One region of the Paenibacillus cisolokensis genome, then DNA from elsewhere that is predicted to be linked to it. Evidence: a T-box and tRNA genes for the amino acid it is inferred to sense, from the RefSeq annotation. Region 1 holds a T-box; the other holds one or more tRNA genes.

Region 1 (7,216 bases):
GCGCATATTTTCTTTTTCCACGACAATATCGCCGGGCAGACGGCCGAACGGCAGCCACCGTCCGCCGATCATCCATATGACGCCGACAACGATCAAAATAACGCCTAGCGCGATCAGCAGCTTCGGCATGTCGCTCATGTTAGTCACTCCTTTGCCGGAACGCGTTGCAAACGTTGGTTTTATTATAAAATGCCAGGGACGGTGCGGCAAGAAAAGCAAAGCCCCGGCTTACGAATAAGCCTGGGGCGTTTCGCTGTATTGGCCCGGAGCCTGCTTCGGCCGCGGCGTCTTCTGCTTCGCAACCGATCCGAACAGGAGCCACGACCATTTGAAATATTTCGTTACAAGCCCGACGACCAGCCACGATACGAGAACCGCGAGCACAAATCCGCCTGCGTACCACAGATGGAACGGGATGCCTTGCCAATCGGGCTTCGTCATCCGGTAATAATGCAGGACGAGCGGATGGAACAAATAGACGCCGAACGAGATCGAGCCGAAGCCGGCCATCATGCGGATCGACCACTTCGGAGCGTTATGGTACAAGTAGAAAGCCGCCTGCAGCATGACGATTGCCGAAAAATAAGTGTGGATATTCCATACCGCGTCGTACATTTCGCTGCTCCACTTGTGCAGCCCGGTGCGGCCCGAATACATGACCCAAATATGCGCGGCAGCCGATGCCGCCCACAACGCCCAGACCGTCAGCCAGACGGGCAGCTTCGAGCCGCCGTTCTTCAGCTTGCCCGGCTTGAACCACTGTTGAAATTTATCGAAATAGATGCCGAGAAAAGCGCCCAAAAAGAAATAGCTCATATATGAGAAAGAAACGCTGCCTTTATATTGAAGGTGGAAATATTCGGCGTTCAGCAGCACGAAAGCCCACTGAATGGCAAAACCGAGCGGAAGCGCCAGCACCCGCAACCATTTGCTTTTCTTGAACAGCATAAGAAATATCGGAAACATCAAATAAAATTGGATATTGATAATGACAAAATACAGATGGGCATTCGCTTTTCCGGTCAGCAGCCGGATGCCGAAATGCTCAAGCGTGTACATCAACGACCAGCCGTCAAAATATTGGTAGTTGCGCACAAGATAAAACACGATCGAGAAGATAACGTACGGAATGAGAATAAACATGAAGCGTCTGCTGAAAAAGCGGGCCAGCTTTTCTTTCGTAAACGGCTGATGATAGTAATTGTAAAACAGGACGAAGCTGCTCAAAAAAATAAAAATGGGCGTCCCGATCCGAAAAAAGATGTTAAAAAAATTGTAGACGACGAACGAGCGCATCCCCGTCGTCTCGGCGATCGCCGACGACGTGGCGTGAACCATGATGACGCATACGATCGCCATGGCGCGCACGAGGTCCAGCTCGTTCAATCGTTCCCTTTTCAGCATTTCGCCTCTCCTCCGATGTTTCCCCAAATCAAAGCCAAGTATGCCGCAGTCTGGTCACGGCATATGTCCCATTATGCAATAACAAGCGAGCTTTGCCAATAATTTTTGTAAAATAATGGTTATGCAAATGATGAGACGTTTGTCCAGCTTGCGCCAGCCTTAACGATTAGACGAACGAGAACCATTATTTGTTTCATCGGCATAAGCCGCCCTGCATCGACTATGATCGGCTACATCCGTTCGGGGGTCCGCAGACCGAGCAGAGCCATGCCGCTTTGCAGCTTCCGCGCCGCCAGCGAGACAAGCGTCAGTTTTGCGCGGCGCTCGGAACGGCTGTCCGCAACGATGCGCTCGGCGTGGTAGAAGCGGTTGAACGCTTTGGCGAGATCGAGCAAATACCGCGCCATGACGGAAGGCTCGTCGTCCCGCAGCGCTTCCGCCAGCGCCTCCTCATATCCGCAAAGCATCTTGACGCACATCCACGCCTCAGGGGAGGACAGATGCACGCCGTCGATATTGTCGGCACGATCGGGAACGTCGTCCCGTCCTTTGCGCAGCAGGCTGGAAGCCCGGGCAAACGTATATTGCAGATAGGGCCCGGTTTCGCCGTCGAAACTGATCGCCTCATCCAGATTGAAGTCGATTTCCAGCATCCGCCGATGTTTCAGGTCCCCGAACACGACCGCTCCGACGCCGATCACTTCGGCAACCTCTTTGCGATTCGGCAGTTCGGGATTTTTGTCCGCGATCATCCGCTCCGCTCTCGCGACCGCTTCGTCCAGCACTTCTTCGAGAAATACGACCTGTCCCCGGCGCGTCGACATTTTCTTCCCGTTCATCCGCATCAGTCCGAACGGCACATGACGGCAAGCTTCGCTCCACGTACAGCCCATCCGGGCGAGAACGGCGAATACTTGCTTGAAATGGAGCGTTTGCTCGGCGCCGACGACGTACAGCAGCATATCCGCGCCCATCGTTTCCTTGCGGTAAATGGCGGTGGCCAAATCGCGCGCCGGGTAAATCGTGGCGCCATCCGATTTCAGGATGAGACACGGCGGCAGCCCTTCTTCCGCCAGACGGACTACCTGCGCGCCGTCGCTTTCCTCCAGCAGCGACTGCTCCGCGAGCCGCTCGACGACGGCGCCGATTTTGTCATTATAGAAGCTCTCACCGAGCACATGATCGAACCGGATGCCGAGCCGTTCGTATACCCTGTCGAATTCTTTCATACTGGCGCGGACAAATGTGTCCCACAGCCGCCGCGCTTCATCGTCGCCCGCTTCCAGCCGGCGGAACCACTCGCGGCCTTCGTCTGCGAGCTTCGGCGAACGCTCCGACTCGTCGTGAAATTTCACGTAAAGCCGCAAGCTTTCCCGGATCGGTTCGGCGGCGAGCGCTTCATCGTTTCCCCAACGCTTGTAGGCGGCGATCAGCTTGCCGAACTGGGTTCCCCAATCCCCCAAATGATTGACGCGGATGACGCGGTAGCCGGCCGCCCGGTACAGGTTGCCGAGCGCGTTGCCGATGACCGTCGAGCGCAGATGGCCGACGCCGAACGGCTTCGCGATATTCGGCGACGACATATCGATGACGACCGTTCGTCCCTTTCCCCAATCCGGCTGTCCGAACTTGTCGTCCGCGATGCGGCGAAGCAGCCGGGCGCTCCAGACGGAAGGTTCGAAGCGCAAATTAAGATAACCGCCCGCCGCTTCCGCCCGGATGCCTCCGTCCGCTTCGTTCAGCTTGCCTGCCGTTTCCGCGGCGATGCTCTGCGGGGAGCGCTTGAGCCGTTTGGCCAAAACGAAGCAAGGCAAGCTGACGTCGCCCATTTCCGGTTTTGGCGGATATTCGAGCCATTCCGCAATTTCAACGCCGGCTTCCGGCAGATGCGGCGCGATCCGTTCCGCCGCCAATTGCAACAGCATACATTATTCCTCCTTCCGTGTCCCGCCAAATAAAAAAGCTTTCCGTCTCTGTCAAAGAGACGGAAAGCTTGTCGCTTTACGCGGTGCCACTCTTCTTGGTATTTCCGCCACTGGCGGAAATCCCATCTTGAACAATGTTAACGGCTTGCGCCGGCATACCCTACTGGCATCGTTCGGGCATGCAACTCCCGGGACCGCTTCCCCTGCCGTCCGCTGCCGGCTTCCACCATCCCGGCTCGCTGCAAGCGGTTTGCGCCAAGGTACTCTCCCGTTCCTCGTCTGTATCCCTATTTTTCCCATTATAGCTTTCGCTACCCGGAAAAGCAAGCGGCTTGTGACCGGCCGCGAAGGTTCGAACTTAGCCTTCCAGAAGGAGCGATTCCGGATCTTCCAGCAATTCTTTCACCGTGACCAGGAAGCGGACCGCTTCGGCGCCGTCCACGATCCTGTGGTCGTAGGACAAGGCGATGTACATCATCGGCCGGTTTTCCATTTTTTCCTGATCGATCGCGACCGGACGCCATTGGATTTTATGCATGCCGAGAATGCCGACCTGCGGAGCGTTCAAAATCGGGGTCGACATCAGCGAACCGAAAACGCCGCCGTTTGTAATGGTGAACGTGCCGCCCTGGAGGTCCGACAATGTCAGCGCATTGCTGCGCGCCTTCGCCGCCAGCTCGGCGATCTGCCGTTCGATCTCGGCAAAGCTGAGCCTGTCGGCATCCCGCACGACCGGCACGACGAGCCCTTCCTTCGCCGATACCGCAATGCCGATATCGTAAAACTTCTTCACGAGCAGCTCGTCCCCTTGAATTTCCGCATTCAGCAGCGGGAACTGCTTCAGCGCACCGACGACCGCCTTGGTGAAGAAGGACATGAAGCCGAGTCCGACGTCATGCTTTTCCTGGAACGATTGTTTGCGGCGCTTGCGAATATCGAGGATCGCCGTCATATCTACCTCGTTGAACGTCGTCAGCATCGCGGCCGTGCGCTGCGCTTCGACAAGCCGCGCCGCAATCGTCTGACGGCGCCGCGACATGCGCTGGCGCTCAATCGGCTTGCCGGCGTCCGCCGCCGGCGCAGCGGCAGGGGCCGCTGCTTTCGGCGCGGTCGCATTAGCCGCCGCTTGCGGCGCCGAGCCGGCGGTGCCGTGCGACAGCACATCCTCCGGGCGGATGCGGCCGATCGGATCTTTCGTTTGTACGCTGTCGAGCGGAATTCCGCGCTCTCTGGCCAGCTTGCGTGCCGCCGGCGAAGCGTTTGCCGTTCCTTCCCCGCGGCCTGCGGCTGCGGCAGCCGGGGCCGGCTGCGGCGCAGCTGCGGCCGGCGCCGATTGGGCCGGTGCCGGTTCGGCTTTGCCTTCCGGCTCGGCCGGCTTGGCCTGCTCCCGGGCGGCCGGCGCCGCGCCGGCCGCCGCATCGGAAATAATGCCCACTGTCTCGCCGACCTGTACGTTATCGCCTTCGCGGAAGCGGATTTCGGTCAATACACCGCTCGCTTCCGCGCTGATTTCCAGATTGACTTTATCGGTTTCCAGCTCGAGGAGCGCATCTCCTTCATTGACCGTATCGCCTTCTTTAACCAGCCATCTGGAAATGGTTCCTTCGGTTATCGATTCGCCCATAGCGGGCACTTTGATTTCGTTCACGGTGACAACCTCTCCTTACGCTTGAGTTTCCCGGGCCCGCTGCTTCATGGCCGCTGCGATGATTTGCTGCTGCTCGTAACTGTGAACGTTCTGATATCCGCTTGCGGTGCTGGCCCGCTCCGGACGGCCGATGTAGCGGATGATGTCCGGCCGCGGCGCGATCGCCCTCAGCCTCGGTTCGATGTATGACCACGCGCCCATATTTTTCGGCTCTTCCTGGAGCCATACGATTTCGCTGGCATTCGCATATTTTTTCAGAATCCCCGCGATCTCATCCTTCGGGAACGGGTACAATTGTTCCACCCGGACGACATGGATCCAATCCCGTTCGGCTTCCTCAAGCGCAGACAGCGCTTCTTCGAGATCGACGGCCACTTTGCCCGTACACAGGATGAGCCGGCCGACGCGATCCGGTCTTCCGCCGGAGCCGGGCTGCTCCAGTACGGTCTTGAAGGTCCCGCTTGCAAAATCGGCGGCCGGCGACGCGACCCGCGGATTGCGGAGCAAGCTCTTCGGCGCCATCAGCACGAGCGGGCGGGCGTGATCGCTTTCGGTCAGCGCGGCTTGACGGCGAAGCAGATGGAAGTATTGGGCCGCCGTCGTCAAGTTCGCCACGGTCCAGTTGTCTTCCGCCGCCATCTGCAAGAAGCGTTCGAGCCGCGCGCTCGAGTGCTCCGGCCCCTGGCCTTCGTAGCCGTGCGGCAGCAGCAGCACGATGGAAGAGCGCTGCGACCATTTCACGCGCCCGGCGCTGATGAACTGGTCGATAATGACTTGCGCGACGTTCGTGAAATCGCCGAATTGCGCTTCCCACAGCACAAGCGTTTCCGGCGAAAACACGTTGTAGCCGTATTCGAACCCGAGCACCGACGCTTCGGACAACGGACTGTTGTGAATCGCGAACGACGCTTTGGCCTGCGGCAGCCGGTGCAGCGGCGAGAACGTCTCGCCCGTCTTGACGTCATGCAGCACCAGATGGCGATGAGCGAACGTGCCGCGTTCCGAATCTTGACCGGTCAGCCGGATCGGCTTGCCGTCGGCGAGTATAGTCGCAAATGCAAGCGCCTCGGCATGCGCCCAGTCGACTTTCTCGCCCTCCTCGAGGGCGTTGGCGCGGCGCTCCAGAATGCGCTGCAGCTTCGGATACACCGTAAACCCTTCCGGGCGCTCCAGCATCGCGGCGTTGATTTCCTTCAGCTTTTTGAGCGGAACGGCTGTCGTCGTCTCCGTGTTGCGCTGCGTGCTGAGCGGCTCGCTCTTCTGAAGGGCGTACTCCAGCTTTTCCTGGCGCTTGACCCGATCGTACGCCTCTTTCATTTCGGCTACGATCTCTTCTTGCATTTCCTTGATTTCCGCCTTGCTGATCAATCCTTCCGCCACCAGCTGCTCGCCCCATTTGGCGGCGATCGTCGGATGGTTCCGGACGACTTGGTAAATAAGCGGCTGGGTCGCTTCCGGATCGTCCGATTCGTTATGGCCGAACCGCCGGTACCCGACCAGATCGATTAGAAAATCTTTCTTGAACCGCAGACGGTATTCGCTCGCCAGCCGCACCGCGGCGATGCAGGCTATCGGATCGTCAGCGTTGACGTGCACGATCGGAATTTCAAAGCCTTTGGCCAGATCGCTGGCGTACAAAGTCGACCGGGAATCGTGGCTTTCCGTCGTGAAGCCGATCCGGTTGTTCGCGATAATATGAACCGTTCCGCCGTTGCGGTAGCCCGGAAGCTGATTGAAATTGAGCGTCTCCGCCACAATGCCTTCGCCCGGGAACGCGGCATCCCCGTGAACGAGAATCGTCGCTGCCTTGTCGTAATCCTGGCGCGGATATCCGGCCTGCGTCCGATCCTCCTGAGCGGCGCGGGTAAACCCTTCGACGACCGGGTTGACGAACTCCAGATGGCTCGGGTTGTTCGCCAGCGTCACGCGGGTTACGTTCGATTTTTTGCCGCTGTAGGAATAATCCGCTCCCAGATGATATTTAACGTCGCCGGTCCAGCCGTAATTTATCCCCATCGACCCTTCGGACGGAATCATATCTTTATTCGGCGAATGATGGAATTCGGAAAAGATTTTGCCGTAAGGCTTGCCGAGCACATGCGCCAGCACATTCAGGCGGCCGCGGTGAGCCATTCCCATCAGCACATGCTTGATGCCGTTGTCGGCGAACGCGCGAATAAGTCCATCGATCATCGGGACGAGCATATCGACGCCTTCAATGGAAAAGCGCTTTTGTCCG
Region 2 (7,216 bases), on a different contig from region 1:
GCGTCGGCATGAAGCGGGTAATGTTCAGGTAAGACATCTCCCTCATACGCCGCTCCCGGTCGTTTTCGCCGGCGAGGCGGGGCACTTCGGCGATCGCTTCCTCATAACGTTCGCGAATGTAATCGAGCGGCCGGATCCAGGCCACTGCGTCGGGCGAGAGCAGATCGGCGCGTACGGCGGATGCGAGCGACCAGGGAAAAGTGTTCGCGTTCAGCGCATCTTCGCGATGAAACCACGGATAGCCGCCGAAAATTTCATCCGCCGCCTCTCCGGAGAGCGCGACGGTCGCTTCTTTCTTGATTTCCCGGCAAAACAGCAGCAGCGACGCGTCCACGTCGGCCATTCCCGGCAAATCCCTCGCCAGTACGGCATCGCGGAGCGCGGCCGCAAGCTCGGGCGTGTCGAACGTCACCGCGTGGTGGACGGTGCCCAGATGGCTGCTCATCCGTTCGATCCACGGGGCATCGGCGCCCGGCTGAAAAGCATGCGCCCGAAAATGCTTGTCATTGTCCGCGTAGTCGACCGAGAACGTATGCACCGCACCCTGGCCGGTCCGGTTGTAATAATCGACGGCAAGCGCCGTCAGGGCGCTGGAGTCGAGCCCGCCGGACAGCAGCGTGCAGATCGGCACATCCGATACGAGCTGGCGCTCCACCGTATCGCGCAGCAGCTCGCCGACCCGTTCGGCAGTCGCTTCCTCGTTCTCTTCGTGCGGACGGACTTCAAGCTGCCAATAGATCCGTTCGGCAATGCCTTCGCGCGACACCTTCAGCCAGCGGCCGGGGCGCAATTCCTCCAGATGGTGATAAACGCCGTGTCCCGGCGTGCGTGCCGGCCCGATCGCGAATATTTCGGCCAAGCCTTCCGCTCCGATTTCGGCGCTGACGGCGGGATGAGCCAATATCGCCTTCGGCTCGGAACCGAAAATGAACAATCCGTCGATCCGGCTGAAAAACAACGGCTTTACGCCAAGCCGGTCGCGGGCGAGAAACAGCTCCTCGCGTGCACCGTCCCAAACGGCGAAGGCGAAAATGCCGTTCAGCCGCTCCAGGCAAGCAGCCCCCCATTCCATGTAGGCGACAAGCAGCACTTCCGTGTCGCAAGTTGTCGTAAAGCGACGTCCCCGGTTTTCCAGCTCACGTTTCAATTCCGCAGCGTTGTATAATTCTCCGTTGTATACGATGACATAAGCATCCTCTTCCGACGAGCGGATCATGGGCTGCGCTCCGTTCTCAGGGTCGATCACCGCAAGGCGGCGATGTCCGAGCGCGCACGGTCCGGCGATCCACGTGCCGGCTGCGTCCGGTCCGCGAGCAGCGAGCGTTTCGGTCATCCTTTCCAGGATGTCGCTTTGCCGGGTCAGGTCACGGGTCCAATCGATCCAACCGGTGATGCCGCACATGTTCTCATCCCTCTCTTTGCTGAACTCCCTCTGCAATCATAAAACAGGTATATGCGTAAGACCGGATAAAATGTCTGTCCCCAAGGGAAGCTAGCGTAAGAAGGCACAGGCGGGCGATGGAAAGGAGGATTTTCGAGCATGGATAACGGAGGGGGCGAGACGGCTCGCAAACGTTATTACGTATCGGTCGGAGCCGGCCAAATTTTGGAGGATCCGACCGCGGCGCCCTATGAGTTGGTCATCATGGCGAACGAAGAAGAGCTGAACCGGCTGCAGGAGTTGTTCGAGGAAATAAGCAGCTTCGATGAAGCGCAGGCGTTTCACTTTGGCTCGCACCCGTTTGGCAAAGCGACGAGACAGGAAATCGACGGCGGCTACAGCTATTTGATCGATTCGATTTATCGTCTGTTGTACGAATGCGGAACGGATGAAACGAAACGCCATATTGAATCGATGCAGTTGTTATAATCGCGGCTTTGCGCGGGCGTTACCGCGAATTTTCTTAATAAGGAGGGATAACCGGTGAGTGAAACGAAACAGAACAAAGGCAACCAGTATGCGCAAAAAGGCGAGACGTTTGCGGAAAATGTCCTGGATAAAAATGTGAAGCAGCCGGCGCAAAACAATCCGAGCGAAAGCGTTCGGCGCTAATCCGGCATTCCCGGTTTTCCATAAGACATAACGACCATGCGGCGAGCATATCGTGAATAGTGGGGAAACAAGAACGATCCATGGGAGAGGAGCCGGCCGGGAAGAGCCATCCTGGGACATGGAGGAATGGGAATGAGCGCGGAACTGCTTATTCAATTACTCATGCTCGTCGTGATGATCATCGGTCTAGCCGGCCTGTCGGATCGCTCGTAAGTTTCCTTGCTGGGACGGGATGCGCGTTTTCTTCCTGACGCGCCGCTCCCGTTTTTTTGTTTTTTGAAAGACCGCGGGGCGGCTAATCACGAAGCTCCAGGACCTTATTCGCTCGCTCCAGCCCGCTGTGAAACTGCCACCAGTCCCGAAATTGCTTGCTATTACTCCGGCTCGCGGCGGCTGGCATCCGGAAGATGAGACAATAGAGGACAATGCTGCAAAAGTGCAGTATTTCCGGGGGGAAATGAACCAAAACTCGAAAATTTCTGCGATAATGCAATTTTTTGCCCCCGTTCAAGCCAGACAAGCGAAAACCGCCCCAAAATACTGTATTTTCGCAGGATTTTGCATCATAGTCATCTATTCGGGCCAAAGTTCCTGTATTTTTGCAACTTTTTCGCCAAAGCGATCAGCCCGAAGAAGGGGGCGCTAAAGGCGGGACACCGACGGAGGACGACGATTTGACGGAAGGCGCGGACGGTTAAAGAGGCAAAAACAAAGACCGCGACAGGCGCGGTCTTGTGGCATATGTATTCACTGGCGTCCCAGGAGGGATTCGAACCCCCGACCGACGGCTTAGAAGGCCGTTGCTCTATCCAGCTGAGCTACTGGGACAAATTTTCAGCGCATCCGTTCGGGGATGCCGCTAAGTCGCAATGCTGGAGCGGGTGAAGGGAATCGAACCCTCGCCTCAAGCTTGGGAAGCTGGCGTTCTACCATTGAACTACACCCGCACAGTACTAGTTAATATATCATAATCGCCGGATCGAATCAATGGGAAAAATTCATTTTTGCGACAAAATCCTTTTTTATTTTAGAATCGTCGTGATATAATCAATCCAACTGAAAGCATAGCGACACGAGCGCTTGAATGACAAGGCGGTGTTACCATTACAGCTCCGAACGATCCGCCTCGTGAAGATAAAGGCGGCAAAGAAAACGTCTACCTCTTTCCGAAGATGCTGGACCATTACCAGATTCAATTGACGCGCCTGCTGGAAGCGGAGCAATACGGGGAAGCGAAGGCGCTCCTCCGTTTTCTTCTCCAGGTCCGGGGGGAAGAGCGCCGGAATTACGAAGAGTGGGAAAATTTGCTGACATGGCTGAATATGGCTTTTCCGGACAGCGAAACGTCCGAAGAAGACGACGATGGCGATGAGGAGGAGAAGCTGCGCCAGGACGCGCTGAATCCTGCCGACCATGACGAGGCCTATGTCAGGCAGGTGCTGTACATTATGCGCCATCACCCGATGATGGATCAGCAAATATTGGCTATCGAGCGGGCGGTGCATCTTCGGCATGAGGACGTCGACCGGGAAATTATCGAATGGCTCGAAGAAGAAGATGTGCATCCGGTCGTGCAGTTCAAAGCGCTGCAATGCCTTCGCAAACGCGGAGCGCAAGGCGTGCTTGCGCTGGAACGGCTCGGCGAGACGATCCAGGTGGAGATCGGGGATGTTCCGCTGACGATGAACGATTTTCCCGAACCGGTATTGCGCGTGCTGGAACGGGTAGAGGCGAGCGTGGAGGCGGACGATCCGACGCTTCCTCATTTTGCCCGCGAACTTTGGAAAGAGAGCTTGCAGTTCCTATACGGCACTTCGGCTTACAAACGGCTGCTGCAGGACGACGATGAGACGGTGGACTGTTACGCGGCGGCGCTTCATCTCACGCTGCTGCTGACCGTATATGGCTCGGCGGATGAAGAAGAGGTGAGGGATACGTACGGCATTACCGGCGAGCTGCGCTTCCGGTATGAGCAGGCGTACCGCTCTTTGCGGCAGATTACCGATTTTCACTCGGATGAAAGCGGGCCCGAGCCTTGAAATCCGCTAGGATGTAATTTATAATGGAATGGTTTATTGAGCGTGACTCCCGTTTAAAATAGGATGTGTAATTCGGAGGGGAAAGCATAAAATGAAAGCAACCTGGGAAAAAATAGACAAGAACGTCGTCGCGATCGACGTGGAAGTCGATGCCGAAAAAGTAGCCGAGGCGCTTGACAAGGCTTTTAAGAAAGTCGTGGCCAAAGTAAACGTGCCCGGATTCCGCAAAGGCAAAGTGCCGCGTGCGATATTCGAAGCGCGCTTCGGCGTCGAGAGCCTGTATCAGGACGCGATCGACATTATTCTGCCGGACGCTTATGCCGATGCCGTGAAAGAAACCGGCGTTCAGCCCGTTGACCGCCCGGAAATCGACGTCGAGCAATTCGGCAAAGGACAAGCCTTCAAATTCAAGGCGAAGGTTACGGTAAAGCCGGAAGTGAAATTGGGCGAGTACAAAGGTCTGGAAGTTCCCGCCGGCAATACGGAAGTGACCGAAGAGGAAATTAACGCCGAGCTGGAACGGCTGCAGCAGCGTCACGCCGAGTTGGTCGTAGTCGAAGAAGATGCGGCTCAGAACGGGGACATTACGATCATCGATTTCGAAGGCTTCGTCGACGGCGAGCCGTTCGAGGGAGGCAAGGGCGAGCGCTACAATCTCGAGCTCGGCTCGGGTTCGTTCATCCCCGGCTTCGAGGAGCAGATTGTCGGCATGCGTACGGGGGACTACAAAGATGTGGAAGTGACGTTCCCGGAAAATTACCACGCCGAGAATCTGGCAGGCAAACCGGCGGTCTTCAAAGTGAAGCTTCATGAGATCAAACGGAAAAATTTGCCGGCTCTCGACGATGAATTCGCCAAAGACGTCAGCGAGTTCGAAACGCTTGAGGAGTTCAAGCAAGATCTGGCTGCGAAGCTGAAAGAGCGCAAAGAGAAAGAAAACGAGCAGGCCCGCGAAACCGCGGTTGTGGAAAAAGCGGCGGAAGCGGCCGAAATCGACATCCCCGAAGTGATGATCGAGAACGAAACGGACTACATGATTCGCGATTTCGAGAACCGCCTGCGGATGCAGGGGATGAATCTCGAGCTGTATTACCAATTCTCCGGTCAAGATGAGGCGCAACTGCGCGAGCAGATGAAGGGCGACGCCGAGAAGCGCGTCCGCAATACGCTTGTACTGGAGCAAATCGCTAAAGTCGAAAATATCGAAGTGACCGACGAGGATGTACAAGCCGAGCTGGAGAAGCTTGCCGAACAGTACAAACGTCCGGTGGACGAGTTGAAGGAGCTGTTCGAACGCAACGGAACGCTCGACAACCTGAAAGAAGATCTGTCCATTCGCAAAACGGTTCGGTTTTTGCTTGAAAACAGCAAACAAACGAGCGAAGTCGCATAACGCGAACCGGTACGAAGGCTTCGATAACGAAATTGGGCACGTGAAAACTACCACGTGCCTTATTTTACCACCGAAATACATACCAGCTTCCTTCGCGACGCCGGAACGGCAAGGCGAAACGAAGCTTCTCCCGTCGATCGGGATCTTACATAACACATACTGGCGAAATCAGGCGCATTCCCGGTACATAAGCGGCGGATCTGTTCGTATACTGTATAAAGGCGAGAAAATGACAGCGAACGGCCGACGTGTTACAATGTATTATGCAAGTCACAGTCCAATAAGAAAAGAGGTTGGTCGTCATGAATTTGGTACCGATTGTCGTCGAGCAAACGAATCGTGGTGAGCGTTCTTACGATATATACTCCCGCCTGCTGAAGGACCGGATCATTTTCCTGGGCAGCGCCATTGATGACGACGTGGCCAATTCCGTCATCGCGCAGTTGCTGTTTCTGACCGCTGACGATCCGGACAAGGATATTCACTTGTATATTAACTCGCCCGGCGGTTCGGTAACTGCCGGTCTGGGCATTTACGATACGATGCAATATATCAAGCCCGACGTATCCACCATTTGCGTCGGGTTGGCGGCCAGCATGGGTTCTCTGTTGCTGACTGCCGGCGCCAAGGGCAAGCGGTTCGCGCTGCCGAACAGTGAAGTCATGATACACCAGCCGCTCGGCGGCGTCCGGGGACAGGCGACGGACATCAAAATCCATGCTGACTGGATTTTGAGGACGAAGCAAAAGTTGAACCAGATTTATGTAGAACGTACAGGTCAGCCGTACGAAAAAATCGACCGCGACACCGACCGCGACTACTTTATGAGCGCGGAGGAAGCGATGGCCTACGGGCTGATCGACAAGGTCATCGACAAGCCGTTGTCGGCCGTCTGACCAATTGGAACGAAGGAGTGAAGACATGTTTAAATTTAACGACGAGAAAGGCCAGCTGAAATGTTCCTTCTGCGGCAAGTCGCAGGATCAGGTTCGCAAGCTGGTAGCCGGTCCGGGCGTTTATATATGTGACGAGTGCATCGAACTGTGCACGGAAATTGTGGAAGAGGAGCTCGGCCACGAAGAAGAGCTCGAAATGAAAGACATTCCGAAGCCACGGGATATTCGCAACATTCTCGACCAATACGTCATCGGGCAAGACAACGCGAAGAAGTCGCTGGCTGTTGCGGTTTACAACCACTACAAGCGAATCAATTCGCAGAGCAAGATCGAGGATGTCGAGCTTCAGAAGAGCAACATTTTGCTGCTCGGCCCGACGGGCTCGGGCAAGACGCTGCTCGCTCAGACGATGGCCAAAATTTTGAACGTGCCGTTCGCCATCGCGGACGCCACGTCGTTGACGGAAGCGGGATACGTCGGAGAAGACGTCGAGAATATTTTGCTGAAGCTGATTCAGGCTGCCGACTATGACGTCGAGAAAGCCGAGCGCGGCATCATCTACATCGACGAGATCGACAAAGTGGCCCGCAAATCCGAAAACCCGTCGATTACGCGCGACGTGTCCGGAGAAGGCGTGCAGCAGGCGCTGCTCAAAATTCTTGAAGGCACGGTCGCTTCGGTGCCGCCGCAAGGCGGGCGGAAGCATCCGCATCAGGAGTTCATCCAGATCGATACGACGAACATTCTGTTCATCTGCGGCGGCGCCTTCGACGGGCTGGAGCAGATTATCAAGCGCAGAATCGGCAAAAAGGTGATCGGCTTCAACACGGCGGGC

The links. A T-box is a leader RNA that pairs with one kind of tRNA and senses whether it is charged. The one in region 1 lies ahead of argS (arginine--tRNA ligase), so its partner is inferred to be a tRNA-Arg.
Region 2: it has a tRNA-Arg gene. The T-box ahead of argS (arginine--tRNA ligase) is inferred to sense a tRNA for this amino acid. The anticodon was not compared.

The regions. Positions count from the first base shown of each region.
Region 1 covers NZ_JBCNFP010000093.1:30,068-37,283, reverse strand. Annotated here, with positions in the region: gene ABEV74_RS15490 (DUF2905 domain-containing protein) at 1-138, opposite strand, end outside; gene ABEV74_RS15485 (acyltransferase) at 229-1,404, opposite strand; gene argS (arginine--tRNA ligase) at 1,635-3,329, opposite strand; T-box leader at 3,382-3,614, opposite strand; gene odhB (2-oxoglutarate dehydrogenase complex dihydrolipoyllysine-residue succinyltransferase) at 3,688-4,977, opposite strand; gene ABEV74_RS15470 (2-oxoglutarate dehydrogenase E1 component) at 4,993-7,216, opposite strand, start outside.
Region 2 covers NZ_JBCNFP010000038.1:19,836-27,051, reverse strand. Annotated here, with positions in the region: gene asnB (asparagine synthase (glutamine-hydrolyzing)) at 1-1,402, opposite strand, end outside; gene ABEV74_RS06880 (hypothetical protein) at 1,541-1,870, shown strand; gene ABEV74_RS06875 (hypothetical protein) at 1,925-2,053, shown strand; tRNA gene ABEV74_RS06870 (tRNA-Arg) at 2,805-2,881, opposite strand; tRNA gene ABEV74_RS06865 (tRNA-Gly) at 2,927-3,000, opposite strand; gene ABEV74_RS06860 (hypothetical protein) at 3,226-4,092, shown strand; gene tig (trigger factor) at 4,184-5,485, shown strand; gene clpP (ATP-dependent Clp endopeptidase proteolytic subunit ClpP) at 5,788-6,381, shown strand; gene clpX (ATP-dependent protease ATP-binding subunit ClpX) at 6,407-7,216, shown strand, end outside.